DNA from 2 places in the Caldimonas taiwanensis NBRC 104434 genome. Region 2 is predicted to be linked to the other one. Evidence: riboswitches for the same ligand, from Rfam matches in the RefSeq annotation. Region 2 holds a riboswitch; the other holds the start of a gene.

Region 1 (15,589 bases), on a different contig from region 2:
GCCATCGCGTGTTCGTGATGAGCTGGCGCAATGCCGACGAAAGCATCGCGCACCTCACCTGGGACGACTACATCGACCAAGGCGTGATCCGTGCCCTGCGGGTGGTCCAGGAGGTGAGCGGGCAAGAGCAGGTCAACACCTTAGGTTTTTGCATCGGCGGCACCATTTTGGCCACGGCGCTGGCCGTTCTGGCCGCACGAGGCGAGCAAGCGGCTCACAGTGTGACGCTGCTGACTTCGTTCCTCGATTTCAGCGACACCGGTGTGCTGGACATCTTCGTCGATGAAGCGTCGGTGCAGCTGCGGGAGATGACCATCGGCCAGCGTAGCCCCACCGGTCCGGGCTTGCTCAAAGGCCAGGAACTGGCGGCAACGTTTTCCTTCTTGCGGCCCAACGACTTGGTATGGAACTATGTCGTGGGCAACTACCTCAAGGGCGAGACACCACCGCCGTTCGACTTGCTGTACTGGAATTCGGACAGCACCAACCTGCCTGGCCCGATGTATTGTTGGTATCTGCGCAATACCTATTTGGAAAATAACCTCACGGTGCCTGGCAAGGTTCGGGTCTGCGGTGAGCCGGTCGATTTCGGGCGCATCCAGGCGCCGGCTTTCATTTACGCGTCACGGGAAGACCATATCGTGCCTTGGCAGAGCGCTTATGCATCGACCCGGTTGCTCAAAGGCAAGAAGCAGTTCGTGTTGGGAGCCTCGGGACACATCGCCGGCGTCATCAACCCGCCGCTCAAGAACAAGCGCAGCTTCTGGACTCAGCCCAAGCTGCCGGCCGACCCGCAGGCCTGGCTGGCCGGCGCGACCGAACATCCCGGAAGCTGGTGGCCGAGCTGGGCTGGCTGGCTGGCTGGCCATGGCGGCCGGCAGATTCCGGCGCCACGCCGTCCCGGTCACCGTCGGTACCCCCCCATCGAACCCGCCCCTGGCCGCTATGTGAAGGCCAGGGCTTGATTCGGATTTACTGCAGGAGAACATCATGAGCGACATCGTCATCGTTTCCGCAGCCCGCACCGCGGTGGGCAAGTTCGGCGGCACCCTGGCCCGGACCCCGGCGGCCGAGCTCGGCGCCGTCGTGATCGCCGAAGCACTGCGCCGTGCCGGCATCGCGGGCGAACAGGTCAGTGAGGTCATCATGGGGCAGGTGCTACAAGCCGGTTGCGGCCAGAACCCTGCCCGTCAAGCCGTCATCAAAGCGGGCCTGCCCCACGCGGTGCCGGCCATGACCATCAACAAAGTGTGTGGATCGGGCTTGAAGGCCGTGATGCTGGCCGCACAAGCCATTCGCGATGGCGATGCCGAGATCGTCGTCGCCGGGGGGCAGGAAAACATGAGCCAGGCCCCGCACGTGCTGCTGGGCTCGCGCGAGGGCCAGCGCATGGGCGACTGGAAAATGATCGATTCGATGATCACCGACGGTCTGTGGGACGTCTACAACCAGTACCACATGGGCATCACCGCCGAGAACGTGGCCAAAAAGTATGGCATCAGCCGTGAGGAGCAGGATGCCTTGGCCTTGGCGTCGCAGCAAAAAGCCGCTGCGGCCCAAGATGCCGGCCGGTTTCGTGACGAGATCGTCGCGGTGAACATTCCGCAGAAGAAGGGCGACCCCATCGTTTTCGATACCGACGAGTTCATCAACCGCAAGACCAGTGCCGAGGCCTTGGCCGGCCTGCGTCCGGCCTTCGACAAAGCCGGCAGCGTGACCGCTGGCAATGCCTCGGGGATCAACGATGGAGCAGCGGCTGTGGTCGTGATGAGCGCGAAGAAGGCCGACCAGCTTGGGCTCAAGCCGCTGGCGCGCATCGCGTCCTATGCCAGCGCGGGTCTGGACCCGGCCTACATGGGCATGGGGCCGGTGCCGGCAGCGCGCAAAGCGCTGGAGCGTGCCGGCTGGAAAGCCGCCGACCTGGATCTGCTCGAGATCAATGAAGCCTTTGCCGCGCAGGCCTGCGCCGTGCACAAAGAAATGGGCTGGGATACGAGCAAGGTCAATGTCAACGGAGGCGCCATCGCCATCGGGCATCCGATTGGGGCCTCGGGTTGCCGCATCCTGGTCACACTGCTGTACGAAATGCAGCGGCGCCGCGCCCGCAAGGGCCTGGCGTCGCTGTGCATCGGCGGTGGCATGGGAGTTGCACTGACCGTCGAGCGCTGAAGGATTTCCAACCCCCAGGCCCGGGTGCACAGGGAGAGTACGGGTTGACCGACGAGGCCTTTCGGTCGACGCTGGATCCGGGCCGCATGAACTTCATCAGGAGCATCACATGAGTCAGAAAGTCGCATACGTCACCGGTGGCATGGGTGGCATCGGCACCGCGATTTGCCAGCGCTTGGCCAGAAGCGGGTTCAAAGTGATCGCCGGCTGCGGGCCCAGCCGCGACTACCAGAAGTGGCTCGACCAGCAAAAGGAACTGGGCTACACCTTTTATGCATCGGTTGGCAACGTGGCCGACTGGGATTCGACCGTTCAGGCCTTCGCGAAAGCCAAGGCCGAACATGGCCCCATCGATGTGCTGGTCAACAATGCCGGCATCACCCGCGACCGCATGTTCCTCAAAATGACACCGGAGGATTGGCATGCGGTGATCGACACCAACCTCAACAGCATGTTCAACGTCACCAAACAGGTGGTGCCCGACATGGTCGAGCGCGGTTGGGGACGGATCATCCAGATTTCCTCGGTCAATGGCGAAAAGGGCCAAGCCGGTCAGACCAACTATTCGGCCGCCAAGGCCGGTATGCATGGCTTCACGATGGCTCTGGCGCAGGAATTGGCGTCCAAGGGGGTGACGGTCAACACCGTCAGCCCCGGCTATATCAGCACCGACATGGTGCGTGCGATCAAGCCCGAGGTGCTCGAAAAGATCATCGCCACCATCCCGGTCAAGCGGCTGGGCACCCCTGAAGAAATCGCTTCGATCGTGGCCTGGATTGCCTCGGAGGATTCGGGCTTTGCCACGGGCGCCGACTTCTCCATCAACGGCGGCTTGCACATGGGGTAAGCCAGGACATGCGGCCGTCCCTGCGGACGGCCGGGTGTCAGTGCCGCTCTTCGTTGGCGATCAACTCGCGAGCCAGGGCGGCATAGGCCTGTGCGGAGGACGATGCCGGGGCCAGGCGAGCCGCTTCGGCATGGCGCAGGAAGTTGCGCCGCAAAGAGGCTTCATAGCTCGGGTCGTAATGCTGCACGAGCAGGGCTTCAACCAGGTCGACGAAGCGCCCCTCTCGCGCGGCCTGTTTCCAGCCGTCCACTTTGGCCCGGCCTCTCAGGGGCACCAGGTGGTCGAGCTGCTGGCACAAGGCGTCCACATCGCGCAGGAAAAAGTCGTACTCCTCCATCAGCAGCGCTATGCGCTCGGGCAATGCCAGGTCGATATGCAGACACGGGGCCTGGCGGATGCTCTCAATCAAGGCGAGGGGCACTTGCAACAGTCCCAGCTTGCGGCTCTCGCTTTCCACATAGACCACCCGGTGAGGATCGAAGGTCCGCAGGGCCTGCCAGATGCGGGTTTCGAACTGCTTCTGAGAGGGTTGGGGGCGTCCGGGCAGCAGGCCAAGCACCGAGCCCCGATGCTCGGCCAGGGCCTCCAGGTCCAACACCTGCGCCCCCTGGGCCTGCAGCGCTTGCAGCAAACGGCTTTTGCCCGAGCCGGTGCGACCACACAAGACCCGCCAGGTGTATCGCGAGGGCAGGGTCTCGAGGTCGCGCACCACGTGGCGTCGCCAGGCCTTGTAGCCGCCTTCGAGCAGATGAACCCGAAAGCCGATCTGTCCCAGCACCAAAGCCAGGGCTCCAGAGCGCTGGCCGCCGCGCCAACAATACAGCAGTGGTGCCCAGTCTTTCGGTTTGTCCATCACCTCGCGCTCGATGTGCGCGGCGATGTTGCGGGCGACCATGGCGGCACCGATTTTGCGAGCCTCGAAAGCCGAGACTTGCTTGTAACACGTGCCCACGATACGGCGTTGCTCATCGTCCAGAGACGGCCAGTTGCGCGCACCGGGCAGGCGATCCAGGGCGTACTCGGAGGGCGAGCGAGCATCGATGATGGTGTCGAAGCGGTTCAGGCCGGCGATCGCTTCGGCTGCAGCCACGGGAACGATGGGCATGCCAGGCACCTCAGGACTTCAGCAAGCGGCGCAAGGCGGGCCACACATTGTCCAGCAGCACCGGTTGGGCTGCTTCGTTCGGATGGATGCGGTCGGGCTGGAAAAACTTGGCGGCCTCCGGCACATCGGCCACCCCTCGCAACAGGAAGGGGACCAGCGGCACCTTTTCGGTAGAGGCCACGTGCTCGAAGACGGCCGCAAAGCGTTCGGTGTAAGCGCGGCCGTAATTGGGTGGCACCTGGATGCCCACCAACAGCACGCGAGCACCGGCCTGGCGCGACATGCGGACCATCTCCGTCAGATTGCGCTGGGTCGCCTCCAGCGGTAGACCGCGCAGGGCGTCGTTGCCGCCCAGTTCGATCACCACGTGGGTAGGGCGGTGCTGTCGCAACAGTGCTGGCAGGCGCGATCGCCCGCCAGCGCTGGTGTCCCCGCTGATGCTGGCATTGATGACGTTGGCTGCCATACCCTCGCGTTGCAGACGCTGCTGCAGCAGCGCCACCCAACCACTGCCGCGGGCAAGGCCGTATTCGGCCGACAAACTGTCGCCCACCACCAGGATGCGAGCCGGAGCATTGGCCCAGGTCGCCCGCGGCAGCGATAACCCGGCAAACAGGTGGACTGTGAGGGCCGCGATAAAGTGGCGGCGTTGTGACAAGCGCACGATCATGACTGAACCCATCATTGCGGTGGAGCGGCTGACCAAGCGGGTGACGGACTCCACCGGCACACTGACGATTCTCCACGATATCGATTTCGCACTGGCTCGGCGGGAATCGGTGGCCATCGTCGGGGCCTCCGGCTCGGGCAAATCGACCTTGCTGTCGATCCTTGCAGGTCTGGACACGCCCACTGCGGGCACGGTCCGGCTGGACGGCGTGGATCTTTTCGCCCTGGATGAGGACCGGCGTGCCGCAGTGCGTGCGGCCAAGGTGGGCTTCGTCTTCCAGAGCTTTCAGCTCATGGCCAATCTGACCGCCCTGGAGAACGTGATGTTGCCGCTGGAGCTGCAGGGCCGCCCCGATGCGCGCCAGCGTGCGGCGGCGATGCTCGAGCGTGTGGGGCTGGGTCAACGCCTGGGCCACTATCCTCGGGTGCTGTCCGGCGGCGAGCAGCAGCGCGTGGCGCTGGCCCGTGCCTTTGTGGTGGAACCCGAACTGCTGCTGGCCGACGAACCGACGGGCAGTTTGGACTTCGCCACGGGCGAAACTGTGATGGACTTGATGTTCTCGCTGAACCGAGAGCGCGGCACCACCTTGGTGCTCGTCACTCACGACCGTGGCATTGCCGCCCGTTGCGACCGTCAGATCCGACTCGAAGCCGGCCGCTTGATGCTTCCGGCCGAAGCCGTCTGAGCGCGCGTGGCCACGCGATGGCGCTACCATCGCGCGCAAGTATCGTTGGTTGCCCGCGAAAGATTCGACCTTGAGCTCTGCGAAGATTCTGTTCGGCTTCCATGCCGTGACGGTGCGCTTGAAGACCGCGCCGCAATCCATCGTCGACATCCATGTCGACGCCAGCCGGCGCGATCAGCGCATGCGTCAATTCCTGGCCAGGGCCGAGGAAGCCGGTGTGCGGCTGATCGACAGTGATGACGATCGACTCCAACGGCTGTGCGGCACACACCGTCACCAGGGCGTGGTCGCCCGGGTTCAGCCCCTGCCCATGGCGCGATCGCTGGACGATGTGCTCGACGGCCTGGAAGTGGCGCCCTTGCTGCTCGTGCTCGACGGCGTGACCGATCCGCACAATCTGGGGGCTTGCTTGCGCGTGGCCGATGGCGCCGGCGCGCATGCAGTGATCGCCCCCAAGGATCACGCGGTGGGCGTGAACGCCACGGTGGCCAAAGTGGCCAGCGGCGCGGCCGAGACGGTGCCGTACTTCATGGTGACCAATTTGGCGCGCACACTGGCCGAGCTCAAAGAGCGCAACATTTGGGTGATCGGCACGGCCGGGGAGGCGTCGCGAAGCGTTTTCGATGCCGACCTGAAGGTGCCGGTGGCACTGGTGCTGGGCGCCGAGGGCACGGGCTTGCGGCAGCTCACCCGCAAGACCTGCGATGAATTGGTGTCCATCCCGATGCGTGGCGTCGTCGAAAGCCTCAATGTGTCAGTGGCCAGCGGCATCTGTCTGTACGAGGCGCTGCGGCAGCGGCGCTGAGCCGCCGGCATGGGCCACGGCCAGGCCGGGCTCGTTACACTGCGGGCATTGCGGTTCGGCACACGGCCGCACCGAGGTCCGTTTTCCGGTGAATCCCATGCCTGTCATCGAAGTCCAGCACCCCCTCGTCAAGCACAAAATCGGCCTGCTGCGAGAGGCCGACATTTCAACCAAGAAATTCCGTGAGTTGACCTCCGAGGTGGCCCGACTGCTCGCGTACGAGGCCACAGCCGATTTTCCGCTGGAGAAGGTCACTTTGCAGTGCTGGAGCGGCCCCACCGAAGTCGATCGCATCAAAGGCAAGAAGGTCACGGTCGTGCCCATCTTGCGGGCAGGCATCGGCATGCTCGACGGCGTGCTGGACATGGTTCCCAACGCGAAGATCAGCGTCGTGGGCCTGTCGCGCAACCACGACACCTTGCAACCCGAGCACTATTTCGAGAACTTCGTGGGCAACCTGGAGGCGCGCACCGCCCTCATCATCGACCCCATGCTGGCCACGGCCGGCTCGATGAATGCCACGATCGATCTGCTCAAGCGCAAGGGCTGCAAGGACATCCGGGCGTTGGTGCTCGTGGCAGCCCCCGAAGGCGTGCGAGCACTGGATGCCGCCCATCCGGACGTTCGGTGTTGGACGGCTGCCATCGACAGCCATCTCAACGAGAACGGCTACATCATCCCCGGTCTGGGCGATGCCGGCGACAAAATCTTTGGCACCAAGCACGATTGATCCGCGCCGCAAAGAGGCGCGAAGCAGATTGTAAAAATTTCGATCTGTCAACAGAAATTCACGCAGGCGCCTCTTTTTCGTTGTAAAACAGCGTCGTTGCCTGGGGTGTGCCCAGGCCTCACCCTGCGTCGCCATCGGCGAGGCTGACCGAAGCCGCAGGCCGCCCCTGCGCCCCCCATGCAACGCGGGATCGGTGGCGGATGCCCGCAAGGCCAAGGGACCTGTCTCGTCTGGGCAGGCGTGACGTGTTGATCATCCCTCGCACTGGAAGGAGGAGCCCATGCCGCGTTCTTTGCACCGCCGCGCGCCGCTGCGCTTGTGGATGACGGGTTGTGTGGCCGTCGTGATGGCCGCGTTGAGCTCGCCTTTGGCGCGGGGAAAGACGGAAGACGCCGTGGACCGGCCTGGCCGTCATGCCTTGGTCAGCCCCTACGATGTCGATGAAACGGTCTCCAAGATCGAGGCGGCTGCGTCCTCGCACGGTTTGGTCGTCTTTGCCAAGCGGATTCCGCCCGAGTGCCCGGGAGCCACGCTGGTGTTGGGCTTGTCCGGCGGCGTGACGCCGGTGGTGATGGACGATGGCAGTCGTGAAATCGAGCTGCCATGGCAGATCGACGTGGTGCGCGCATCGGACGGGCGCACCGAGGTGCGGTTCCATGACCCCTGGCCATGGTCTGACATGGTGGCCGATGCACCACCGGATGCCTTGCGGGCCATTGGCCCGCTGCCGGCCCTGCTGCAGTCCGCCCTGGGTTGAGGGCCACGGGTTAGCCGGGTGGGGCCTCGCTGAGGGAAGGGGTGCGCGCACACACCCGTTGGGCCCACAAGCTCAGGGCCAGGGCCGCGATCACCCAAACCAACCCGACCCGGTGTAGCCAGTCGTAGCCCCAGTGGGCCACCAGCCAGCCTCCGGCGGCGGCTCCTGTGGCTTGCCCAAGGTAGATGGCCGCTGTGTTGAGTGCCATCAGCGCCGGCGCCATTAGGGGGGCCACATGGCTGAGCCGAGCTTGCTGGGCCGAGTTCGAGGCCATGCAACTCAGACCCCAGGGCACCAGCACGAGCAGCGTCAGAGCCAGGCCACGGGCCAGTGGCCACAGGCTCATGCTGAGCACGATCAGACCCAGCAACCAGGCCACCGCCCGGTGCGCGCCGATGCGATCGACCGTGCGCGACAGCAGCAGATTGCCGATCAGGCCCCACAGACCAAACCAGCCGAAGATGAGCGCGAGCTGACCGGGCGTGGCCTGCACCACGTCTCGAAAGTACGGTGCGAAGTAAGAGAACACAGTGAACTGTCCGGCTCCGGCCAGTGCCGTGACGCCGACCATGGCCATCCACACCGGGTGGGTCATCACGCCGCGCCAGGCGCGCAGGCTCAGCCCGGGGGGCTGGATGCCCGCTGGCATGCAGCGCAGAACGAGCCCAGCCGCCATGAGGGACAGCAGGGCGACGAAGGCCATCGCCGCGCGCCAGCCGTGGGTTTCGCCGATCCAGGCATTCAGGGGCATGCCCAGGACCGAGGCGAGGGCCCAGCCGAGAAACACGGTCGTGATGCTGCGCCCACGCTGCTGTGGCGGGGCCATGTGCCCGATCGCGGCGGCCGCTTGAGGCGTGAACACCGCAGCGGCCAGCATCGTCAAGGCCCGCAGCGGCCATAGGCTGTCGTAATCGGGCATCAGGGCGCACAGGCCATGGCCCAAGGCATACCAGACGAGAGCGCCGGCCAGCAGGCGCCGCCGGTCCCAACCCGAGACCCACACGGCCAGCATGGGGGCCCCAGCGGCCATCACGACGGCTGCTGCCGTGATGAGCTGGCCGGCCACGGCCACTGACACTTGCAACGATCGCGCCAGGTCGTTGAGTGTGCCGCCCACGACCATGACGCCACAGCCGATGACGAAGTTGCCCAACATCAGCACCCGCCGGGTCGCCGCCAGCGTGTGGGGTCCCGGCATGGCGATCGGGCTCATCCGCGGAAGACCTTCAGCGCGTCTGGGTTGACCAGGTTGGTGGGCCGGCCTTCGATGAAATTGATGACGTTCTGAAATGCTGCGCTGAAATAAAGCTCGTAACTGTCTTGTTCGACATAGCCGATGTGCGGGGTGCACACGGCGTTTTCCAGGCGCAGCAGCGGGTGGCCGGGCAAGGGCGGTTCGGTCTCGTAGACATCCACGGCGGCCATCCCGGGGCGGCCCTTGTTCAGCCCGCTGACCAAGGCATTGTCCTCCACGAGTTCGGCGCGCGCAGTGTTGACGAACAGCGCCGTAGGCTTCATGCGCAGCAGGTCATCGAGCTTGACGATGCCCCGGGTCTCGGGCACCAGGCGCAGGTGCAGCGAGAGCACGTCACTGGACTCGAAGAGGGCCTCGCGACTGAAGGCGGCCTCGAAGCCATCGGCCTGGGCGCGCTGGCGCGAAGCTTCGCTGCCCCACACCAGCACCTTCATGCCGAAAGCACGGCCGTAGCCGGCCACCAATTGACCGATCTTGCCGTAGCCCCAAAGGCCCAGCGTCTTGCCCTTGAGCACCATGCCCAAGCCGAAATTGGGGGGCATGGAAGCGGCTTTCAGGCCGGACTGCTGCCAAGCTCCATGCTTGAGGTTGCCGATGTATTGCGGCAACCGCCGCATGGCGGCCATGATCAAGGCCCACGTGAGCTCTGCCGGCGCCACCGGCGAACCCACCCCCTCAGCCACGGCGATGCCCAGGCGCGTGCAGGCGTCGATGTCGATGTGCGGGCCCACCCGGCCCGTCTGGGAGATCAGTTTCAGACGAGGCAGCTTCTCCAGCAACTGCCGAGGGAATTGTGTGCGCTCCCGGATCAGCACCAGCACGTCGGCATCGCGCAGCCGCACCGAGAGTTGGCCAATGCCCTTGACCGTGTTGGTGAAGACCTTGGCGTTGTAGGGCTCCAGCATGGCCGCACAACGCAGCTTGCGCACGGCGTCCTGATAATCGTCCAGGATGATGATGTTCATGCCTCGTGATTCTGCATCCATCGGCAGCCGATGGGCATGCGGGCTCGCAACAGGACGCAACGCGGTGCACTGGGCTCCGTGTGCACGGGTGTGCCAAACTTGCATCGCGCGGTCCCCGCGGGATCGCGGCCTTGGTGCATACGATCGACCGATGGAGACGAAACCGTGAAGTGGCTCAGAGGGATGCTGGCGGCCGTGCTATTGCTCGTGGTGGCACTGGTCGCTGCCATAGGGACCTACCGCGCATTGGTGCTGCCCAAGACCGAGGGCGAATTGAAGGTATCGGGGCTGAGCGCCCCGGTCAGCATCGTGCGCGACGAACACGGCATCCCCACCATTCGGGCGCAGAACCTGGAAGACCTGATGTTTGCCTTGGGCTTCGTGCATGCCCAAGATCGACTGTGGCAGCTGGAGATGCACCGCCGCATTGGTCGTGGCCAGTTGGCCGAGGTGTTCGGCGAGTCGGCCTTGGACACCGACCGCTTCCTGCGAGCCTTGGGGGTGAGGCGCACCGCACAGGCCCAGTGGCAAGCCGTGCAGGGCGAGACGCGCCGCGCCATCGAAGCCTATGCAGCGGGCATCAATGCCTTCGTCGAACAGCACATGGATGTGCGTCCGCCGGAGTTCCTCATCCTCGGCTTGCAGCCTGGGCGTTGGGAACCCGCCGACACCTTGGCCTGGACCACGATGATGGCTTGGGACCTGGGCGCCAACTGGAATGCGGAGTTGATCCGCATGCGTTTGGCCTTGAGTCTGCCGGTGCAGCGCATCAACGAACTCATGCCCCCGTATCCTGGGGAGGCGCCCCTGCCGCTGGCCGATTACGCCGCGTTGTATCGTTCGCTCAAGCTCGATGGCAAGCTCGGACAGCATGCATTGAACGCTGCGCCGCCGTCGGGCATCGAGGGCTTGGGTTCGAACAACTGGGTCGTCTCGGGGGCGCGTTCTCAGACGGGGCATCCTTTGCTGGCCAACGACCCCCATTTGAAGCTCAGTGCGCCGGCCTTGTGGTACTTCGCACGCCTGGAGGCGCCCGGCTTCAAAGTGGCCGGGGCCACGATGCCGGGGTTGCCGGTCGTGGTGCTCGGGCAAAACGAGCACATCGCCTGGGGTTTCACCAATACCGGGCCAGACGTGCAAGATCTCTATCTCGAAGAAATTCATCCGGAAGACCCATCCTTGTACCGCACGCCCGAGGGCTGGGCGCGCTTCGAGACCTTCGAGGAGACCGTGCGTGTGCGGGGCGGGGCCGAAGTGAAGTTCACCGTGCGGGCCACGCGTCACGGCCCGGTGATTTCGGATGCACCGGCTGCCGGAGCGGACGGTCTGACCGGCCCCAAGGAGGCGCCGCGGTATGCACTGGCCATGCGCTGGACGGCGCTGGACGTGCCCAACACCTCGATGGAAGGGGCGCTGGCGATCAACCGGGCTTCCAGCGTGCCGGCATTCATTGAAGCTGCAGCCTCGCTGAACATTGCCCCCATGCAAAACATGGTGGTGGCCGACCGCGACGGACGTATCGGCTGGGTGGCCGCCGGCCGGGTGCCGCTGCGAGCACCGGACAATGATTTGAAAGGCCAGGTGCCGGCACCGGGCTGGGAGGCCCGCTACGACTGGGTGGGTTATCTCGATACCAGCCTCACGCCGCGTGAGATCGATCCAGCGCGAGGGTGGATCGCCACGGCCAATCAACGCATCCACGGGCCGGACTATCCGCATTATCTGGGCAGCGAATGGGCGCTGCCTTACCGCCAAGAGCGCATCGAAGCCCTGCTGCAAGCGCAGCAGCGGCACGACTTGGACAGTTTCGCCCGGATGCAGGCCGACGAGCTTTCGCTTGCCACCGTCAAGCTCCTGCCGTATTTGCGCCGTGCGCAGTCTTCACACCGGCTGGCCGCACCGGTGCAGGCCATGCTCGCGCAGTTCGATGGCACGATGGCCGCACAGCGGCCCGAGCCGCTGGTATTCTGGGCTTGGATCCGGCATCTGACCGAAGGGCTGCTGGCCGACGAGGTCGGCCCCGAATTTCTTGGCCGTGCGATGTCGGGGTCACGCAATTTCCGCGACGCCGTCGAAGGCATTCTGATGCGCGACGACGCCTGGTGGTGCGATGACAAGCGCACGCCTGAGGTCACCGAAAGCTGCCAAATGCAGATCGACGCGGCCTTCCACAAAGCCTTGGAGGAGTTGGAATCCTTGCAGGGGCCCGACCCCGCCCGCTGGCAGTGGGGTCAGGTCCATCAATCCCGCGCCGAGCACCGCCCCTTCAGCCGCATCAAGGCGCTGGCTCCGCTGTTCGAGCTGCGCGTCCCCGTGGGCGGAGACACCTACACGGTGAACGTGGCGCGGGTCAACATGCGAGCCGATGCCAGCACGGGCGAGCATTACTTGAACGAGCATGGGCCGAGCTTGCGTGCCCTGTATGACGTGCACGATCCGTCACGCTCTCGCGTGATGCACTCCAGCGGTCAATCCGGCATCGTGTTGTCGCGCCACTACCATGACTTCGTCGAACGCTGGGCCAAGGTCGAATATGTGCCGCTGTGGGCACCGGCCGACGCGCAAGGAGCCACATTGCGACTGGAGCCGGCCCGTTGAGCGATCGCGTGCGCCTGCGCGGGGTGCCCGAACCCAAGCGCGATGACACGACACGTGACGGCAGCGCCCACTGTCCTGTCTTGACGCGGCTGCTGGCCGGGTTCTACACTCAGCGACGCTCCGGGGTGCACCGTGTGCTGAGATGGCGTTCGACGCCAAACCCGATGAACTTGATCCGGTTAATACCGGCGGAAGAAGAGCTGAATTTGTCCCTTGCGCCCCTGGCCCGAGCGGGTTGGGGCCCCCTTGAAAGGGGGTAGCACCCAAAGGGCACTTTCCGGAGCAGCCACGAACCGGAAAGGAGCCCCCATGAACGCCCCCGACAAGTTTGCTCAATGGCTCGCGCAGGCGCGCGAGCCCTTTCCCGCGTCTCGCAAGGTCTGGGTCTCGGGCCAGTTGCACCCGACGGTGCGCGTGCCGATGCGGGAGGTGCAGCTCACCAATGGCGAGACGGTCACGCTGTACGACACCTCGGGCCCTTACACCGATCCGCAAGCGCTCATCGATGTGCGACGCGGTCTGCCGGCGCTGCGTCAGCCCTGGATCGAGGCCCGTGGCGACACCCAGACCTATGAGGGCCGTGTGGCACAGGCCGTGGATGATGGCCTGCGCGACGCAGCCCATGAGCGCTTGCAAACCTTGCGCGCCCAGGCCGCGGGCCTGCAGCGCCGACCTCGCCGCGCACGCGCTGGTCGCAACGTCACCCAAATGCACTACGCCCGACGTGGCATCGTCACGCCCGAGATGGAGTTCGTGGCCATCCGCGAGAACGGTCGCCGGGAATGGATGCGTGAACACCTGGCCGACGCGCAACGCGAGGCGCGCCTGCGAGGCCAACCGCTCGGAGCCTGCCTGCCCGAGCTGATCACGCCAGAATTCGTGCGGGACGAGGTGGCCCGTGGCCGGGCGATCATTCCGGCCAACATCAACCATCCCGAGCTCGAGCCGATGGCCATCGGGCGCAACTTCTTGGTCAAAGTCAATGCCAACATCGGTAACTCGGCCGTGACCTCCAGCATCGAGGAAGAGGTGGAAAAGCTGGTGTGGGCCATCCGTTGGGGGGCCGATACCGTGATGGACCTGTCCACGGGTCGCAACATTCACACCACCCGTGATTGGATCCTGCGCAACTCACCGGTGCCCATCGGCACCGTGCCGATCTACCAAGCCTTAGAGAAGGTCGGCGGCGTTGCCGAGGATTTGACCTGGGAGATTTTCCGCGACACCCTGATCGAGCAGGCCGAGCAGGGGGTGGATTACTTCACCATCCATGCGGGCGTGCGTCTGGCCTACATCCCGCTGACGGCGCGGCGGCGCACGGGCATCGTCTCACGCGGTGGCTCCATTCTGGCCAAGTGGTGCATGGCGCATCATCGCGAGAACTTCCTCTACACGCATTTCGAAGAGATTTGCGAAATCATGAAGGCCTACGACGTGAGCTTCTCGCTCGGCGATGGCCTGCGCCCGGGCTCGCTGGCCGATGCCAACGACGAAGCCCAGTTCGCCGAATTGCGCACCCTGGGGGAGCTCACACAGATCGCCTGGAAGCACGATGTGCAAACCATGATCGAAGGCCCCGGCCATGTGCCCATGCATCTGATCCAGGCCAACATGGAAGAGCAGCTGCGGCACTGCCACGAAGCGCCGTTCTACACACTTGGGCCGCTGACGATCGACATTGCGCCAGGCTATGACCACATTGCCAGTGCGATCGGCGCGGCCATGATCGGCTGGTTCGGGACGGCCATGCTGTGCTATGTCACGCCCAAAGAGCACCTGGGTCTTCCCGATCGCGACGATGTCAAGCAAGGCTTGATCGCCTACAAGATCGCCGCCCATGCGGCCGACATCGCCAAGGGCCACCCGGGCGCGCGCGCGCGCGACGATGCGCTGTCCAAGGCCCGTTTCGAATTCCGGTGGACCGACCAGTTCAACCTCGGGCTCGACCCTGACACCGCGCGGGCATTCCACGACGAGACCTTGCCCAAGGACAGTGCCAAGGTTGCGCACTTCTGCTCGATGTGCGGGCCCAAGTTCTGCTCGATGAAGATCACCCAGGAGGTGCGCGAATACGCCGCCCAGCAGGGAATCTCGGAAGATCAGGCCCTGGCCGAAGGCTTGGCGGCGAAATCCGAGGAGTTTCGCCAAGCTGGTGGCGAGCTTTATATCCCGCTGCATCCTCAGGGCTGAGCCATGGCGGCGATGTCCATCGGCATTGCCGGAGCGGGCCTGTTGGGGCGTCTGCTGGCCTGGCAGTTGTCGCAGGCCGGGCACCGCGTCACCGTGTACGACCCCAGCGAGGGGCCGCTGGCGCGGGGGGCGGCGGCCTGGACGGCTGCCGGCATGCTCAGCCCTGTGGCCGAGCTCGAATGCGCCACCACCGAGCTGGCGCAGTTGGGCCTGCGCTCTTTGACGCTGTGGCCGCGCATCGTCGCCAAACTGCCCATGCCCGTGGACCTGCGCGTGGACGGCAGCATGTTGCTGGCTCACGGCAGCGATCTCGGGGCGGCCCGGCGCTTGCTCGATCTGCTGCGGGCCAAGGCGCCCGAGGGCCACCAACCCGAGCCACTGAGCCCCGAGCGCTTGCGCGAACTCGAACCGGCGATCCATGGGCCAAGCCATGCCTGGTGGCTGCGCGAGGAGGGGTGCATCCATCCCGTACAAGCCCTGCAAGCCTTGACCGAAGCCGCCAGTGGGCAAGGCGTTCGATGGCACTGGGGTGCTGCGGTGCGCGAACTGCAGCCCGGCCGAATCGAGGGGCAGGCTTACGACTGGGTCTTCGATGTGCGTGGCCTGGGGGCGCGGCCTGCGCTGCCCGTGCGTGGCGTTCGCGGTGAGATCTTTTGGCTGCACGCGCCGGGCGTGGTGCTGCACCGGCCGGTGCGTTTGCTGCATCCTCGCTGGCGGGTCTATCTGGTGCCACGCCCTGATGATGTGATCGTCGTTGGGGCCAGCGAGATCGAATCCGAAGATCGCTCGCCGGTGTCCGTGCGCAGCACCTTG
Region 2 (15,589 bases):
AGGGGTCGCCCACGGTGTCGCCAGTGACGGCCGCTTTGTGCGCTTCGCTGCCCTTGCCGCCGTAGTGGCCCTCTTCGATGTATTTCTTGGCATTGTCCCAGGCCCCGCCGCCGGTGCACATCGAGATCGCGACGAACAGGCCGGTGACGATGGTTCCCATCAACAAGCCACCCAGGGCCTCGGGCCCGAGCAGCAGACCCACCAGGATGGGCACGACCACCGGCAGCAGCGAGGGGAGGATCATCTCCTTGATGGCCGCGCTGGTCAGCATGTCCACGGCGGTGCCGTACTCGGGCTTGCCGGTGCCTTCCATGATGCCGGGGATGGTCTTGAACTGCCGGCGCACTTCTTCCACCACGCTGCCGGCGGCCCGCCCCACGGCTTCCATGGCCATGGCGCCGAAGAGGTAGGGAATCAGCCCGCCGATGAACAGACCGACGATCACCATGTGGTTCGACAGATCGAAGCTCACGTGGTGGCCGGCGGCCTCCAGGCCGTGCGTGTAGTCGGCAAACAGCACCAAGGCGGCCAGGCCGGCCGAGCCGATCGCATAGCCCTTGGTGACGGCTTTGGTGGTGTTGCCCACGGCGTCCAACGGGTCGGTGATGTCACGCACCGACTGGGGCAGCTCGGACATCTCGGCGATGCCGCCGGCATTGTCGGTGATCGGGCCATAGGCATCCAGCGCCACGATGATGCCCGCCAGACTGAGCATCGAGGTGGCCGCGATCGCAATGCCATACAGACCGGCAAGCAGGTAGCTCGCGATGATGGCCGCGCACACGAAGATCACCGGCCAGGCCGTGGACTTCATGCTCACGCCCAGGCCGGCGATGATGTTGGTGCCATGCCCGGTGGTGGAGGCCTTGGCCACGTGCTTGACCGGCGAGTAGTCCGTGCCGGTGTAGTACTCGGTGATCCATACCATCAATGCCGTGAGCACCAAGCCCACCGCGGCGGCGCCGAACAGGCGCCATTGGGTGCCGCTGGCATAGATCGCATCGTCGGGCATCACCCACTTCACGATGAAGAAGAAGCCGATGAGTGCGATCACACCGGACACGATCAGGCCCTTGTAGAGGGCTGGCATCACGTTCTTCATGCCAGGCGAGGCTTTGACCGCGCCGCAGCCGATGATGGAGGCAATGATCGAGAACCCGCCCAGCGCCAGCGGCAGCACGGCCGCTTGCATCGGGAAGGCCGTGACCATCAAGGCGCCCAGCACCATGGTGGCGATCAGCGTCACGGCATAGGTTTCGAACAGGTCGGCGGCCATGCCGGCGCAGTCGCCCACGTTGTCGCCCACGTTGTCGGCGATCACCGCGGGGTTGCGCGGGTCATCCTCGGGGATGCCGGCTTCCACCTTACCCACCAGGTCGGCGCCCACGTCGGCTCCTTTGGTGAAGATGCCCCCGCCCAAGCGGGCGAAGATCGAAATGAGTGAGGAGCCGAAGGCCAGGCCCACCAGCGGCTTGAGCACCGAGGACAATGGCGTCACCGGGTTGACCTGCCCGTTGATGATCAGCAGCCAAAACAGCACGCCCACACCCAGCAGGCCCAGGCCCACCACCAGCAAGCCCGTGATCGCCCCACCGCGGAAGGCCACGGCCAACGCCGTGTCGATGCCTCGGGTGGCCGCCTGGGCGGTGCGCACGTTGGCTCGCACGGACACATTCATGCCGATGAATCCGCAGGCGCCGGACAGTACCGCCCCGATCACGAAGGCCACGGCCGTGGCGCCGTCGATGAAAATGCCGATCAACACGGCCAGCACCACACCAACGAGGGCGATGGTTTTGTACTGGCGTGCCAGATAGGCGGCCGCGCCGGTCTGGATGGCCGCGGCGATCTCCTGCATGCGGGCGTTGCCCGCGTCTTGCTTCAAGATCCAACTGCGTGACACGAAGCCGTAGACGACGGCGGCCACGCCACAGGCAAGCGCAAAATACAGCGCCAAATGGGTGGACATGAAAGGGCTCCTTCCTCTGATGATCCGATGGTGATCGAAAGCCCGTGGTCTTGCTTGCCACGTTGGCCGACCCATGCTACGCAAAGCTTTGCGGCGCCGCAATGACGGCTCGCCCCGTGTTTACCAGTGGAGGCGGCGCTGATCGCACCACGCTGGGGTGTCAGCCTGTCGCAAGAGCCCTCGGTAGAATCCGGGTTTTCCCTTGCGAGAACGATCACACCGCCATGAGCCTGCATAACGTGACCCCCGGCGCCAAGGCGCCCGAAGAGTTCAACGTGATCATCGAGATCCCGATGAATGCCGACCCGATCAAATACGAGGTCGACAAAGAAACTGGCGCCATCTTCGTCGATCGGTTCATGACCACGGCCATGCACTATCCGTGCAACTACGGCTATGTGCCGCAAACCTTGTCCGACGATGGCGACCCGGTGGACGTGTTGGTGATCACGCCGTTCCCCTTGACGCCGGGCGTGGTGGTGACCTGCCGTCCCATCGGTGTGCTCAAAATGGAAGACGAGGCCGGCGGTGATGCCAAGCTGTTGGCCGTGCCGACCACCAAGATCCTGCCCATCTACGACCACTGGAAGAAGCCCGAGGACATCAACCCGATGCGCCTGAAGGCCATCCAGCACTTCTTCGAGCACTACAAAGACCTCGAAGAAGGCAAATGGGTCAAGGTGCAGGGCTGGGAAGGCCCCGAGGCGGCCAAGGCCGAGGTGGCCAACGGCATCGCCAATTACGCCAAAGCACAGCGGCAGTGAGCCGCGCCTGGGCGCAGCCCCGAGGCAGCGATGGAAGGCCGGCCCTGTGCCGGCCTTTGTGCATTCAGAGGACACGGCGGTGGGAACCGAGGGGCCGTTGTGCTGGTCTCAGCTCCTCGTATCCAACTCGTTGGTGGAGCGTGTCATGCGCGTTGTGGTCTGGGTGGCGTGGGCCGTGATCGCAGGGATGTGGACCCTGGGAGCCTGGGTGATGGCGGAACTGGCGCAGTGGTCCGTGCAAGTGATGAGCTCGGCCGAGGCCGGACGTGCGGCCCAGGCCGTCATGCAGGCACCGCTGCCCCCGTGGTTGGGTGTGTGGATCGACCCGGCCTGGCTGGAGTTGCTGCGCTCGCAGCTGCAATGGCTGATCGAGGCGGGGCAGGCCGTCCTACCGGCTGTGGGAGCTGTGGCCAGCTGGATCGTGCCGCTGGTGTGGGTGGGCTGGGGGCTGGGCATGCTGACGCTGCTGGCTCTCGCTGTCGGTGCCCACTGGTTGATCGGGCGTCTGGGCCGCAGCAATCTGTCTGGCTCTACGCCCAGCTGAAGCGCGAAAGACAAAGGCCCTGCACTTGCGTGCAGGGCCTCATCATTCATCTTGGCTCCCCGACCTGGGCTCGAACCAGGGACCTGCGGATTAACAGTCCGTCGCTCTACCGACTGAGCTATCGGGGAACAGAAGACTTAAATTATAGCCACAAAATTTCCTGGATCACAAGTCCGCTTGCAACGACAAGCGCATGCTGCGCGGGGCCAGCGGGTAGAGGAAGGCGTGGCCATATTGGAAGGGGGATTCGCGCCAGGCGCGGCGGTCGGTGAGGTTGTCGATGCCGGCGCGCCAGGTGAGTGTGGTGCCGGCCATGCGGTGCTGATGCACCAAGCCCAGATCCCAGCGTGTCCAGGAGGGGATGCGCACACTGTTGTCGGCCAGCACCATGCGGTCGCCTTCGTGCACCAACGATGCAGCCAGGCGCAGCCCGGGCAGCGCCGACACCCGGTATTCGATGCCCGCCTTCACGGTATGGGCCGGGACATTGACGGGGCGTTTGCCATTGAGGCTGGGATCGGCGGCGCCTTCGCGGCGGGCGTGCAGCCACATGGCGCTGCCATGGATGCGCCAGGGGCCCAGGTCCCAGGTGGTATGGCCTTCCAGGCCGCGGTGACGGGCCTGGCCGTCGAATTGGCGGGTGCAGGTATCGCCGGTGCTGTCGTCGAAGCAATCCGAGCCGATGTCCGATACCGCCGGCCGCTGGATGTCGAACCAGGCCAAGCCCCATTGGAGCGCATCGCTGCGCCCTTTCAGACCGAGCTCCACTTGGCGGCTCTTCAAGCCCGGCAGGGCTTGCCCGGCATTGGTGTACCGGGCCCGATTGGGCACCACTTCGGATTCGACGCCGCGCCCCCAGCTGGCGTAGACCATGTGGCGCGGCCTGAACTCGTGGCTGAGTGCCAGCCAGGGCGTGGTGAAAGATTGCCGGTACGCGGTGGCTTCGGGGTCACCGCTGGTGCGCTCGGTGGCTCGGTGCAATCGCGTATGGCGCACGCCCACCCAAGCCGTCCAGCGTGGGGCCAGCTCGACGGCATCGCGCACATAGAACTCGGTAGAGCGCTCGCTGCGGTTCGTGTTGGGGTCGGTCTGCCGGTCCGACGGCGGCACCTGGGTCTGCCCATCGACCGTGCCCGTGCCCGCCCAGCGATAGATCTGATCTTGCAGGCGCGCCGTGTAGCGGCTGAACAGCACACCGGTGGTGAGGCTGTGCTGCATCCCGCCCAGCAGGATCTTGCCGTCGGCATGGAGGTCCAGCGCGTGCGTGCGGCGGTGTTCATCGTCACTGACGTACTCGTACAGATCGAAGCTGCCATCGCTGCAATAGCGGTCGTAGTTGCCTTCGGCATCGCAGCCGTAGGGAAATGCCAGTCGATCGTCGGTCAGTAGTCGCTGGGTGCCCAGGTGGGCGGTGAGGCGCCAATCGGGGTCGAGTTGGTGGCGCACCCTCAGCGAGGCCGTCAAGGCATCCATCACGACAGGCAGCGACCAGGTTTGGTTGTTCAGGTTGATCCGCGGGTCGCCCGCAGCCGGCAGCGTGCTGCCCAGCAGGCTGAAGGCAGGCTGGCTCGGTTGGCTGCGGCGGCTGGTTTCGACCTCGGCTTCCACCACGGTGGCGGGGCTGAGGCGCCAGTCGCCTGCGGCGGCCAACAGCCGGCGATGCCCGGTGTCGCTGCGCAACGGAGAGTCGAGGTGCTCGTAGGCTGCATTGATGCGCAGCCCGAAGCGCTCGTCCGTGCCGAAGCGCTCGCCGAGGTCAGCGGCCAGCCCCACCGTTTGGCGGCTGCGCCAGCCCAGCTCGACGCTGCGCACCTGACCTTCCGGACGCTTGACGACGAGGTTGACCAGGCCCCCTGGGGCGCTGGTGCCGGCTTGGATGCCGCTGGTGCCTTTGAGCACCTCGACCGCCGCCTTGTTGTCCAGCGGGATGGACGTCTCGGCATTGATCGGCAGGCCATCGCGCCGGTAATTGAATCGGTTGTCCAGCACGAAGCCGCGCACCGACAGAAAGTCCCAGTAGCCTTGCGCGTTGTAGCTGTCGCTGATGCTGGCCTCCAGGCTCACGGTGTCGGCGATACGGGTGGCGCCGCGGTCTTTGAGCTCGCCCTCTGGAATCACCGTGGCCGCCAGCGGCGTGCGCGCCAGCGGCATCGTGCCGAAGCCTGCGACCTCGGCGCGGGCAGTCGGCGCCTGACCCGTGACGGTGACCGCCGGCAAGGCCTCGGAAGTGGCCTGGGCGCGGGCACCGCAGACCACGACGGCAAGGCAGGCCAAGGCCAGCGGGCGGCGGGCCGGGCGGAAGAAGAGAGAGGGGCGGCGTACAGCAGCGGCCATCGGGGAGCTTTCGTGTCTAGAGGCAGGCCGGCGGCTGAAGGAGGGGGCTGCACACCACGGGCAGCCTCGCCGTTCGGACGCTTCCCTGCGCGAGGATGATCTCAATCAGGTTCAAAGGGACTGTCTCAGCCGGGCCTGGGCAGACCCGACACCCCTAGCGAATGACCGCGCAGCAAGCCACGCGGTCGATGAGATTATCGCGCAGCCGTGCAGGCCGCTTCAGTCGTCGAAGCTGGGGGTCTCCACCCCCAGCACTTTGTGCAGCTTGGGGCTGGTGGTGGTGTACTGCAGGTGGATGCGCTTGTCCGGGAAGATGTAGGGGGCCGCGCCGAAGGCGGCCAGTGCGGCTTCGTGGAAGCCCGAGAGGATGAGCTTCTTCTTGCCTGGGTAGGTATTGATGTCACCCACGGCAAAGATGCCCGGGACGCTGGTTTCAAACTTCTCGGTGTCGACGACGATTTGCTTGTGCTCCAAGGCCAAGCCCCAGTGCGCGATCGGTCCCAGCTTGGGGCTCAGACCGAAGAAGACCAGCAGCGCATCCAGGGGCACGACGCGCGTGACGCCGTCATGGCCCGTGACCTTCACGCCGGTGAGGCGTTCATCGGCTTCCTCGATGCCGGTGATCTGTCCGACCACGAACTGCATCTGCATCGCATCGCACAGCTCTCTCATGCGTGCCACGGACGCCGGTGCCGCGCGAAAACCATCACGGCGGTGGATGAGGATGACACTTTCGGCACGGTGGGGGCCGTCCTGCGCGAAGTTGAGCGTCCAATCCAGGGCGGAATCCCCCCCGCCGACGATGACGAGGTTCTGGCCCGCGAACTGGGCAGGGTTCTTCACACGATAGAACACCTGGCGCTCGAGGTATTTTTCCAGGCCATCGACTTTCAGCTGCCGGGGCTGGAAGGCGCCGACGCCGGCGGCGATGAAGACGGTCTTGGTGATGAAGCGCGTGCCCTTGGAGGTGGCCACGTGAAAGCGTCCATCGTCTCGGCGTTGCACTTCGCTGACTTCTTGCCCCAGATGGAACGTGGCTCCGAAAGGCTCGATCTGCTTGAGCAGGTTGTCCGTGAGTTCGCGTCCCGTGCACACAGGCACGGCCGGAATGTCGTAAATCGGCTTGTCGGGATAGAGCTCGATGCACTGGCCACCGGGGTAGGGCAGTGAATCGATGACATGGGCCTTGACTTCGAGCAGGCCCAATTCGAACACCTGGAACAAGCCCACCGGCCCGGCGCCGACGATGACGGCATCGGTCTCGATGAGGGGCGCGATGTTCTCAGGTGCGTCCATGACGGGCGATCAACGCTTGAGCTCGGAGAGCTTGCCGGTGCGGTCTTTCCATTCGTCCGCATCGGGCAGAGGCGCTTTGCGCTTGGTGATGCTCGGCCAAATCTTCGCCAGCTCGGCATTGAGGGCGATGAAGTGTTGCTGATCGCCAGGCACGTCTTCCTCCGGCATGATGGCATTGACCGGGCATTCGGGGATGCATACCGCACAGTCGATGCATTCGTCGGGGTCGATGGCCAGGAAATTGGGGCCTTCGCGGAAGCAGTCCACCGGGCACACGTCCACGCAGTCGGTGTACTTGCAGCGGATGCAGGCTTCGGTCACGACGTGGGTCATAGGGGGATCTCGAGGAATGGAAGAAACTGTGGAGTCAGGCCGGGGCCTTACGAGGCATCGGCCTTTGGGCAGCATTGGCCGAGATTCTAAGGCCGAGGGCCGGGGCAGGCTCCTTGCGCCAGGACAAGATCCCCGGTGCCGGGATCGTCTTTGAGCATGTCTGGCTGCTGGCGAGCCGCCGCACGCAGGGGGCGGGCGCCGCTGCCTACGATGACCACGGTCGGGCGCCCGGCGTGCAGCACGCTGGCTTGGGCCAGGCTGACCACGGTGTGGTCGCTCTGCAATTCGTCGGGCCAACCGGCACGCGAGACCACGCTGGCCGGCGTGTCCTCGGGCCAGCCGGCTTCACGCAGCCGGCGCGACAGCGCGCCGAGCTGGCGTCCGGCCATGTAGAACACTTCGGTGTCGGCGCTGCGGCTGGCGTGCAGCTGGCCCGAGCGCGTCATGGCCGTCGTCAGGCTCACGCTGCGGCCCGTGCCGCGTCGGGTCAAGGGGCGTTGGCTGGCGGCGGCAGCCGCCAGCGCGGCGGTCACGCCGGGCACGACCTCGGTGGTCAGGCCCGCGGCCGCGGCGGCTTCGAGTTCTTCCTCCAGGCGCCCGAAGACACTGGGGTCACCCCCTTTGAGTCGCACCACCAGATCCACTTGGCGCGCGTAGCGCACCAGCAGCGCATTGATGGCGGCCTGGCCGGTCGAATCACAGAACCCCCGCTTGCCCACATGGATCCAGCGGGCCTGGGGAGCGAATTCGCGCAGGGCAGGGTCGGTCAGGGCGTCGTACAGCACGACATCGGCCTGAGCCAAGCGCCGCGCGCCGCGCAGGGTGATGAGGTCGGCCGCGCCCGGGCCGGCTCCAATGAAGACGATCCTGCCCATGTGGCCAGCCCTCTTCAGTTCACCGACTTCACCAGCAGGGCACCGCTGGTGCGGTGGCTGCTCGGATCGACGACGATGAGCGCGCCGCCGACCCGGTTGTCGGCATACGGTTCCACCGGCAAGGCTTGCTGCGTCTCGACCGTGACATGACCGATGTCGTTGACGGCCAGTTCATGCGCTTCGGTGGGTTGCAGACTGTGAATGTCCAGCCGGCTGTCGATGCTCGTGATGCGGGCTTGCACCCAGCGGTTGCCATGGCGCACCCAGTACTTGCGACCCACCACGGCCGGTTCGGTGTCCAGCCAAGCCAGCGTGGCCGCAAAGCGCTGGGTGGTGCGCACGGTGCCCGGCGTGGCGATCCAGTCGCCGCGGGAGACATCGAGCTGGCGGTCCAGCACGATGCCAGCCGATTCACCGGCCACGCAGGAGGCCACCACGCTGCCGGCGCGGCGCACCTGTGCCACCACCGCGGTCTCGCCGCTGGGCAGGATTTGCACGGCATCGCCGGCTTTGACCTGGCCGTGGGCGATGCGGCCCCACAGCGTGCGCGGCTGATTGCCCGTGCCTTCGCCTTCGCGCGCCACGTACTGCACCGGGATGAGCAGATGGCCGCTGATGCGTTCTTGCACCGTGGGCAGGGTTTCGAGCAGTTGCAGCAGCGACGGGCCGTCGTACCAGGGCGCATCCAGCGGTTGCGTGACATTGTCGCCGCGCAGGGCCGACACCGGCACGATGCCGGCGACGGCGATGCCGGCTTGCTCGGCGAAATCCAGCAGGGCGTTGCGCACGGCGGTGTATGCCGGGGCCGGATCGCTCACCGCATCGAGCTTGTTGACGGCAAACACGATGCTGGGCACGCGCAGCAGGTGCGCCAGCAAGGCGTGCCGGCGTGTCTGCGGGAGCAAGGCCACTGGCTGCTGCTTCAGGTCGAGCTTGGTGATGTCCACCAGCACCACGGCGGCATCGCTGCCGGCAGCGGCCGTCACCATGTTGCGGGTGTATTGCTCATGGCCCGGCGCATCGGCGATGATGAACTTGCGCTGCTTGGTGGCGAAGTAACGATACGCCACATCGATCGTGATGCCTTGCTCGCGCTCGGCTTCCAAACCGTCGGTGAGCAATGACAAGTCCAGCGGCTGGCCGGCGGCCTTTCTCTGCAGCATGTCGAGCTGGTCGGCCAGGATGGCGCGGCTGTCGTACAGCAGGCGGCCGATCAGCGTGCTCTTGCCATCGTCGACGCTGCCGGCGGTGAGGAAGCGCAAGGCGCGATGATCGGTGATCTGGGTAGAGGCAACGGAGGCGATCATTAGAAGTACCCCTCTTTCTTGCGGCGCTCCATCGAAGCGTCGGAGGTGCGGTCGTCCATGCGGGTGGCGCCGCGCTCGCTCACGGTGGCCTTGAGCGTTTCGGCCACGATTTCGGCGGCATTGATCGCCGTACTCTCGACTGGGCACGTGCAGGTCATGTCACCGACGGTGCGGAAGCGCACCTGCACGGTTTCGACCTCCTCGCCGGGCTGGGGCGGCGTGAGTTCGGTCACTGGCACCAGCAGGCCTTTGCGACGCACGACCTGACGCTCGTGCGCGTAGTACAGGCTGGGCAGCGGGATGTTCTCGCGCGCGATGTACAGCCACACGTCCAGCTCGGTCCAGTTGCTGATCGGAAAGGCCCGCATGTGCTCGCCGGGACGGATGCGCGTGTTGAACAGCGTCCACAGCTCTGGACGCTGCTCTTTGGGTTGCCACTGACCGAAGCTGTCTCGGTGGCTGAAGATGCGCTCTTTGGCGCGAGCTTTTTCCTCGTCGCGGCGGGCTCCACCGATCAACAGGTCGAAGCGGTGCTCTTCGATGGTTTCGAGCAGCGTGACGGTTTGGTGCCCGTTGCGCGACTCCAAAGGATGGGCCAGCCGCACCGTGCCCCGTCGGATGGAGTCTTCCACATGGCCGACCACGAGGCGCTCGCCCATCTCGGCCACGCGCCGGTCACGGAACTCGATCACCTCGGGGAAATTGTGGCCAGTGTCGACATGCACCAGCGGGAAAGGCAGTCGGCCCTTGAAGACACCGTTGCCGAGGTGGTTCTTGAAAGCCTTTTCGGCCAGGCGCAGCACCACGCAGGAATCCTTCCCGCCGGAGAAGAGCAAGGCCGGACGCTCGAAAGCGGCCGCGGCCTCACGCAGAATGAAGATGGCTTCTTCTTCGAGCCAGTCAAGGTGCCGGTGATCCAGCTCCGGCAACAGTTGGTCGATGCTTACGGGCGCGTTCACGAGCGGGCTCCGATCAGAGAAACGGCAGAAGAGTTGTCTTTTCGAACGTGCAGACCGCATTCTTTGGCGGCTTCGTCCTCCCACCACCAACGGCCGGCGCGGAAGTCCTCGCCCACCGCGATGGCACGTGTGCATGGCGCACAGCCGATGCTGGGGTAGAACTGGTCATGCAGCGGGTTGTATGGCACGTCGTGGGTGGCGATGTAGTGCCAGACGTCGTTCCACGACCAGTCCGCCAGCGGGTTGAGCTTGGTGCGGCGTTGATCGTCGAGGTCGCGGAAGGGCACTTCAGCGCGGTGGCTGGACTGCTCGCGGCGCAGGCCCGTGATCCAGGCTTGCCGGCCTTGCAGCATGCGCGACAGCGGCTCGAGTTTGCGGATCGAGCAGCAGCGCTTGCGCAACTCGATGCTTTCGTACATGGCTTTTTCACCGTGTCGTTGCACGAAATGCACCACGGCCTCATGCTGCGGCTCGTAGACCTCGACCCGCACGCCATAGCGCTCTTCGATGCGCGGAATCAAGGCCAGCGTCTCGGGATGCAGTGCGCCGGTTTGTAGCGTGCCGATCGCAATGTCCAGCCCGTGGCGCGCGATCATGTCCGTCAAGACCATGTCCTCGGCCCCCAGGCTCGTGGCTTGCACGATGCGGCCACGAAACTCTGCAGCAGCCGACTGCAACACCGCCAGCGCATGCGCATGGCGTGCGGCGTAGTCCGGCGAGGGGCGCGCGTAGAGTTCGATGGCTGTCATGACACGGCCTCCTTGTGGACTTTGCGGCGCGCAAACAAGGGGCGGTTGTCATGCACGTCGCCCTGGTAGTAGCCGCTGAAGAAGTCGAGCGCCCGACGGGCGACGGCTTCATCCTGATCGGCGCGCAACAGCACCGCATTGACGCCGGTGCGATCCAGCAGTGGCAGCATGTCGACCAGCACCTCACCGACGGCCCGGATTTCGCCGGCGAAGCGGTAGCGGCTGCGCAGCAGCCGGGCCTGGCTGTAGGCGCGACCATCGGTCCATTTCGGGAAGTGCAGCACCACCAAAGCCAGTCGGGGCAAATCGGCCTCGAGCGCTTCGACATCGAAATCATTGGCGATGCGCACGCCCACGGGCAAATGGTTGGGCCACGTGGTGCGCACGGCTTGCCATTGGGGCCAGCTCAGCACGCGATGCGCCGCAGGTCCGGGCGCGGCTTCGTCTTCGGGGGCGTGCTGCCAAATGTCATCGTGGGGATGAATGAACTTCATGGGAAGGTCCTTGCTCAAGCAGCCAGCGCCTTGCTGGTGGTCCGACGTACCGCATTGGCGGCCGTTTTGAACGGCTCCAGGCCCACGCGCTTGACCGTATCGATGAAGCGCTCGTTGGCCGCGCGCTGTTGGCGATAGGTTTCGATCACGGCTTCGATCACGTCCACCACTTCATCGGCGGCGAACGAGGGCCCGATCACTTTGCCCGGGCCGGCCGGACCGCTTTGCGTGGAGCCATCCGATCCTCCCAGCGTGATCTGGTACCACTCGGCACCGTCCTTGTCGACGCCGAGGATGCCGATATGACCGCTGTGGTGGTGGCCGCAGGAATTCATGCAACCGCTCATGTGCACATCGATGTCACCGATGTCGTACAGCTCGTCCAGGTCTTGGTAGCGCTGCGCCACTTGTTCGGCGATCGGGATCGAACGCGCATTGGCCAGCGCACAAAAATCCCCCCCGGGGCAGGCGATCATGTCGGTGAGCAGGCCGATGTTGGGGGTGGCAAAACCGGCGTCTTTGGCCTCTAGCCAGAGGGCAAAGAGCTCGGACTGCCGCACCCAGGGCAGCACGAGATTTTGGTCGTGCGTGACGCGGGCCTCGCCGGCACTGTAGCGATCGGCCATGTCGGCGGCGCGTTCGAGCTGCGCGTCGGTGACATCGCCCGGCGCTTGGCCGACGCGCTTGAGCGAAAGCGTGACCGCCCGATAACCCGGGAAGCGATGGGCGTGCACATTGCGCTGCAGCCAACGGCGATAGGCCGGCGGGGCATCGGCAGGGGCGGGCTCCAGCGCGTCGTTGGCGGCAGGGAGGTCATCGCGCACGCCGGCCGGCGCGGTGAAGTGCCGGGCCACGCGGTCGAGCTCTTCCTGCGGAATGATGTGAGCCGCGCCATCGACGTCGCGTTCGAGGATCTGGGCGAACTCATGCTCGACCGCGTCGATGAACCTCTGGCCTTCGGCCTTCACGAGGATCTTGATGCGCGCCTTGTACAGATTGTCGCGCCGGCCGTAGCGGTTGTAGACCCGCACGATCGCCTCGAGATACACGAGGATCTGCTGCCAGGGCAGAAACTCGCGCACCACCGTGCCGATGAGGGGGGTGCGGCCCATGCCACCGCCGACCAGCACTTTGAAGCCGACTTCGCCGGCGTCATTGCGCAACAACTGCAAGCCGATGTCATGCCAGCCGATGGCGGCGCGATCCTCGGCGGCGCCGCTGACGGCGATCTTGAACTTGCGCGGCAGGAAGGCAAACTCGGGATGCAGGGTGGACCATTGGCGCAGCACTTCGCAATAAGGGCGCGGGTCGACGATCTCGTCGGGGGCGATGCCTGCGAAGGCGTCGGTCGTGATGTTGCGAATGCAGTTGCCCGAGGTTTGGATGCCGTGCATGTCCACGGCCGCCAGTTCGTCCATCACGTCGGCAGCGCGTGCCAAGGGAATCCAGTTGAATTGGATGTTCTGGCGCGTGGTGAAGTGACCGTAGCCACGGTCGTACTCCCGGGCGATGCGCGCCAGGGTGCGCAGCTGGGTGCTGCTGATTTCGCCATAGGGGATGGCCACCCGCAGCATGGGCGCATGGCGTTGGATGTACCAGCCGTTTTGCAGACGCAGGGCCTTGAACTCCTCGTCGCCGAGCTGTCCGGCCAGATGACGTTGCAACTGGTCGCGGAACTGGGCAGCGCGCTGGCGAACGAAGTGGCGATCGAACTCGTTGTATCGATACATCTCGGGGGCTCGTGAAGACTCAGTGAATGACCTTGAGGCCGGCGGTGACCAGCGCGGCGCACAGCAAGCCGCGCACGAGACGGTCTGGCAGATTGCGGGTCAGGCGCGCGCCGATCCAGATGCCGGGGATCGATCCCACCAGAAGCGCAACCAGCAATGCCCAGTCGACATGGCCCAAGCTGGCATGGCCGATGCCGGCCACCAGCGTCAGCGGCACTGCGTGGGCGATGTCGGTGCCCACCAGGCGGCGGGCTTCGATGTGTGGATACAGGAACAAAATGAGCGTGGCCCCGATGGCGCCTGCACCAATGGAGCTGAGCGACACCAGCACTCCCAACGCCGCCCCGGCGGCCACGGTGTAGGCCGGCTTGCGGTGTTCGGGCAGCCAGCGCTGCAGCTTCAAGGCCACCCGGTGCCAGGCCTGCCGGTAGGCCACCGTGATGGCGGTGAGCAGCAAGGCGATGCCCAGCGAGAACGTCAAGGCACTGGCCCAGCCCTTGGTGACACCGGTGTAATGCATCAACCCGATCATCAGGATCGAGGCGGGCACACTGCCGGCCAGCAGCAGCCCGGTGATGCGGTAATCCACATTGCCTTGCCGGTGGTGGGCCACCGACCCCGACACCTTGGTCAGGCCGGCGAACCACAGGTCGGTGCCGATGGCCACGGCAGGATGGAGCTTGAAGACCGACAGCAGCAAAGGCGTCATCAGTGAGCCACCGCCCACGCCGGTCAGGCCGACGATGACGCCGACCCCGAAACCGCTGACCACTGCAATCCAGTCCATGTCGCTCCCTGTGTCACTCGAACGGCGCATGCCTGCAGGGCAGGCGCAGCCCGCACGATGGGGCCGACTGTACGGAGGTCCCATATAAATGGGAACTACAAATTCATTTGATAGTTATATCTAGATGTTATTTTCGACCGGGAGGGGGCCTGGGGACGAGCTCGCTAACATTTCGCACCATGTCTTCAAATCCGTTCTCGACCGCAGCAGACTTGCACGTTTACCGGCTGCGCCGGCGCAGCTTGTTGTTGACCTCCTTGGCCCTGGCCGCCTGCCAGACGGCGCCGCCCGTGCCCCAGGCCTCGGCGCCGGTGCCAGCGCCCGAGCCGCCGCGGCCGGTGCGTATCGGTCTGGCGCTGGGCGGCGGCGCGGCCCGGGGCTTTGCCCATATCGGGGTGATCCAGGTCCTGGAGGAACAGGGCATACAGCCCGACCTGGTCGTGGGTACGTCGGCCGGCAGCCTGGTGGCTGCGCTGTACGCCGCGGGCAAATCGCGCACGGAACTGCGCGCCCTGGCCGAGACCATGGACGAGACGGCCATCACCGACTGGTCTTTCCCCTTGCGCGGGGTGATCCGAGGGGAGGCTCTGGCACGCTATGTGAATCAACAAGTCGGGGGGGTGACCATCGAGCGCATGAAGCGGCCCCTGGGCATCGTGGCGACCGACCTGGCCACGGGCGAGCCGGTGCTGTTCCGGCGCGGAGACACCGGCATGGCCGTGCGGGCATCCAGCGCGGTGCCGGCGGTGTTTCAACCGGTGCGCATCGGCGACCGGGAATACGTGGACGGCGGCCTGGTCTCGCCGGTGCCGGTGCGTTTCGCTCGCCAGATGGGGGCCGACTTCGTCATTGCCGTGGACATTTCTTCGCCACCGCAGGACGGTCCGGTGGGCGATGCCATGCGCATGTTGCTGCAGACCTTTGCCATCATGGGACGCAGCATCAATCATTTCGAGCTGCGAGAGGCCGACGTGGTGATCCGGCCGGCGCTCAACGGGTTGGCCGGCACCGACTTCCGATCCCGCCGGTTGGCGATGGACGCCGGTCGTGACGCCGCGCTGGCGGCTCTGCCTCAGCTGCGTGAGCGCCTGGCCGCCAAGAGGCGCCAAGGCTGACGGGAAAAAAAAGCCCGGTGGGAGACCACCGGGCCGAAGGTACCTTGGGAGGTACCGAGGAGACAACCTTTCAGGGAGACCGTGGAGCCAAGCTGCACGGCTCTCCTCAGAGTCGGGGCGCAGCGGAAAAGTTCAAGCCCCGACGCAACAAATTTTGGGCTCAGGCGCTGCGCTTGGGGCGGGGCGCCTGTTGGGCCGCCTTGACCGCCGAGTTGGTCACCGCCTGGATGTTCGCTTCGGCCACTTCGGCCGCTTGCTTGGCCGCTTTGTGAACCGTTTCGAACGCATTGTTGGCAGCGGCCACGGCCGACTTCACCAAGGCCACCGCACTTT

The links. A riboswitch is a leader RNA that binds a small molecule or an ion and turns the genes downstream of it on or off. The one in region 2 is predicted to bind thiamine pyrophosphate.
Region 1: linked by a shared signal. The riboswitch ahead of thiC (phosphomethylpyrimidine synthase ThiC) and the one ahead of CTA01S_RS09670 (TonB-dependent siderophore receptor) in region 2 are both predicted to bind thiamine pyrophosphate.

What each region holds. Positions count from the first base shown of each region.
Region 1 covers NZ_BCWK01000004.1:8,943-24,531, forward strand. The annotation lists gene phaC (class I poly(R)-hydroxyalkanoic acid synthase) at 1-965, shown strand, start outside; gene CTA01S_RS04570 (acetyl-CoA C-acetyltransferase) at 991-2,169, shown strand; gene phbB (acetoacetyl-CoA reductase) at 2,279-3,016, shown strand; gene mnmH (tRNA 2-selenouridine(34) synthase MnmH) at 3,054-4,121, opposite strand; gene CTA01S_RS04585 (arylesterase) at 4,132-4,791, opposite strand; gene CTA01S_RS04590 (ABC transporter ATP-binding protein) at 4,790-5,476, shown strand; gene rlmB (23S rRNA (guanosine(2251)-2'-O)-methyltransferase RlmB) at 5,547-6,281, shown strand; gene upp (uracil phosphoribosyltransferase) at 6,379-7,011, shown strand; gene CTA01S_RS04605 (DUF302 domain-containing protein) at 7,292-7,768, shown strand; gene CTA01S_RS04610 (MFS transporter) at 7,779-8,966, opposite strand; gene CTA01S_RS04615 (D-2-hydroxyacid dehydrogenase family protein) at 8,978-9,988, opposite strand; gene CTA01S_RS04620 (penicillin acylase family protein) at 10,154-12,586, shown strand; TPP riboswitch at 12,698-12,800, shown strand; gene thiC (phosphomethylpyrimidine synthase ThiC) at 12,896-14,776, shown strand; gene CTA01S_RS04630 (FAD-dependent oxidoreductase) at 14,780-15,589, shown strand, end outside.
Region 2 covers NZ_BCWK01000009.1:69,449-85,037, reverse strand. The annotation lists gene CTA01S_RS09690 (sodium-translocating pyrophosphatase) at 1-1,969, opposite strand, end outside; gene ppa (inorganic diphosphatase) at 2,194-2,733, shown strand; gene CTA01S_RS09680 (hypothetical protein) at 2,879-3,277, shown strand; tRNA gene CTA01S_RS09675 (tRNA-Asn) at 3,330-3,405, opposite strand; gene CTA01S_RS09670 (TonB-dependent siderophore receptor) at 3,443-5,611, opposite strand; TPP riboswitch at 5,677-5,777, opposite strand; gene CTA01S_RS09665 (NAD(P)/FAD-dependent oxidoreductase) at 5,831-6,907, opposite strand; gene fdxA (ferredoxin FdxA) at 6,917-7,240, opposite strand; gene cobA (uroporphyrinogen-III C-methyltransferase) at 7,327-8,115, opposite strand; gene CTA01S_RS09650 (sulfate adenylyltransferase subunit 1) at 8,130-9,422, opposite strand; gene cysD (sulfate adenylyltransferase subunit CysD) at 9,422-10,381, opposite strand; gene CTA01S_RS09640 (phosphoadenylyl-sulfate reductase) at 10,378-11,130, opposite strand; gene CTA01S_RS09635 (DUF934 domain-containing protein) at 11,127-11,624, opposite strand; gene CTA01S_RS09630 (nitrite/sulfite reductase) at 11,639-13,354, opposite strand; gene CTA01S_RS09625 (sulfite exporter TauE/SafE family protein) at 13,374-14,141, opposite strand; gene CTA01S_RS09620 (patatin-like phospholipase family protein) at 14,321-15,256, shown strand; gene phaP (phasin family protein) at 15,417-15,589, opposite strand, start outside.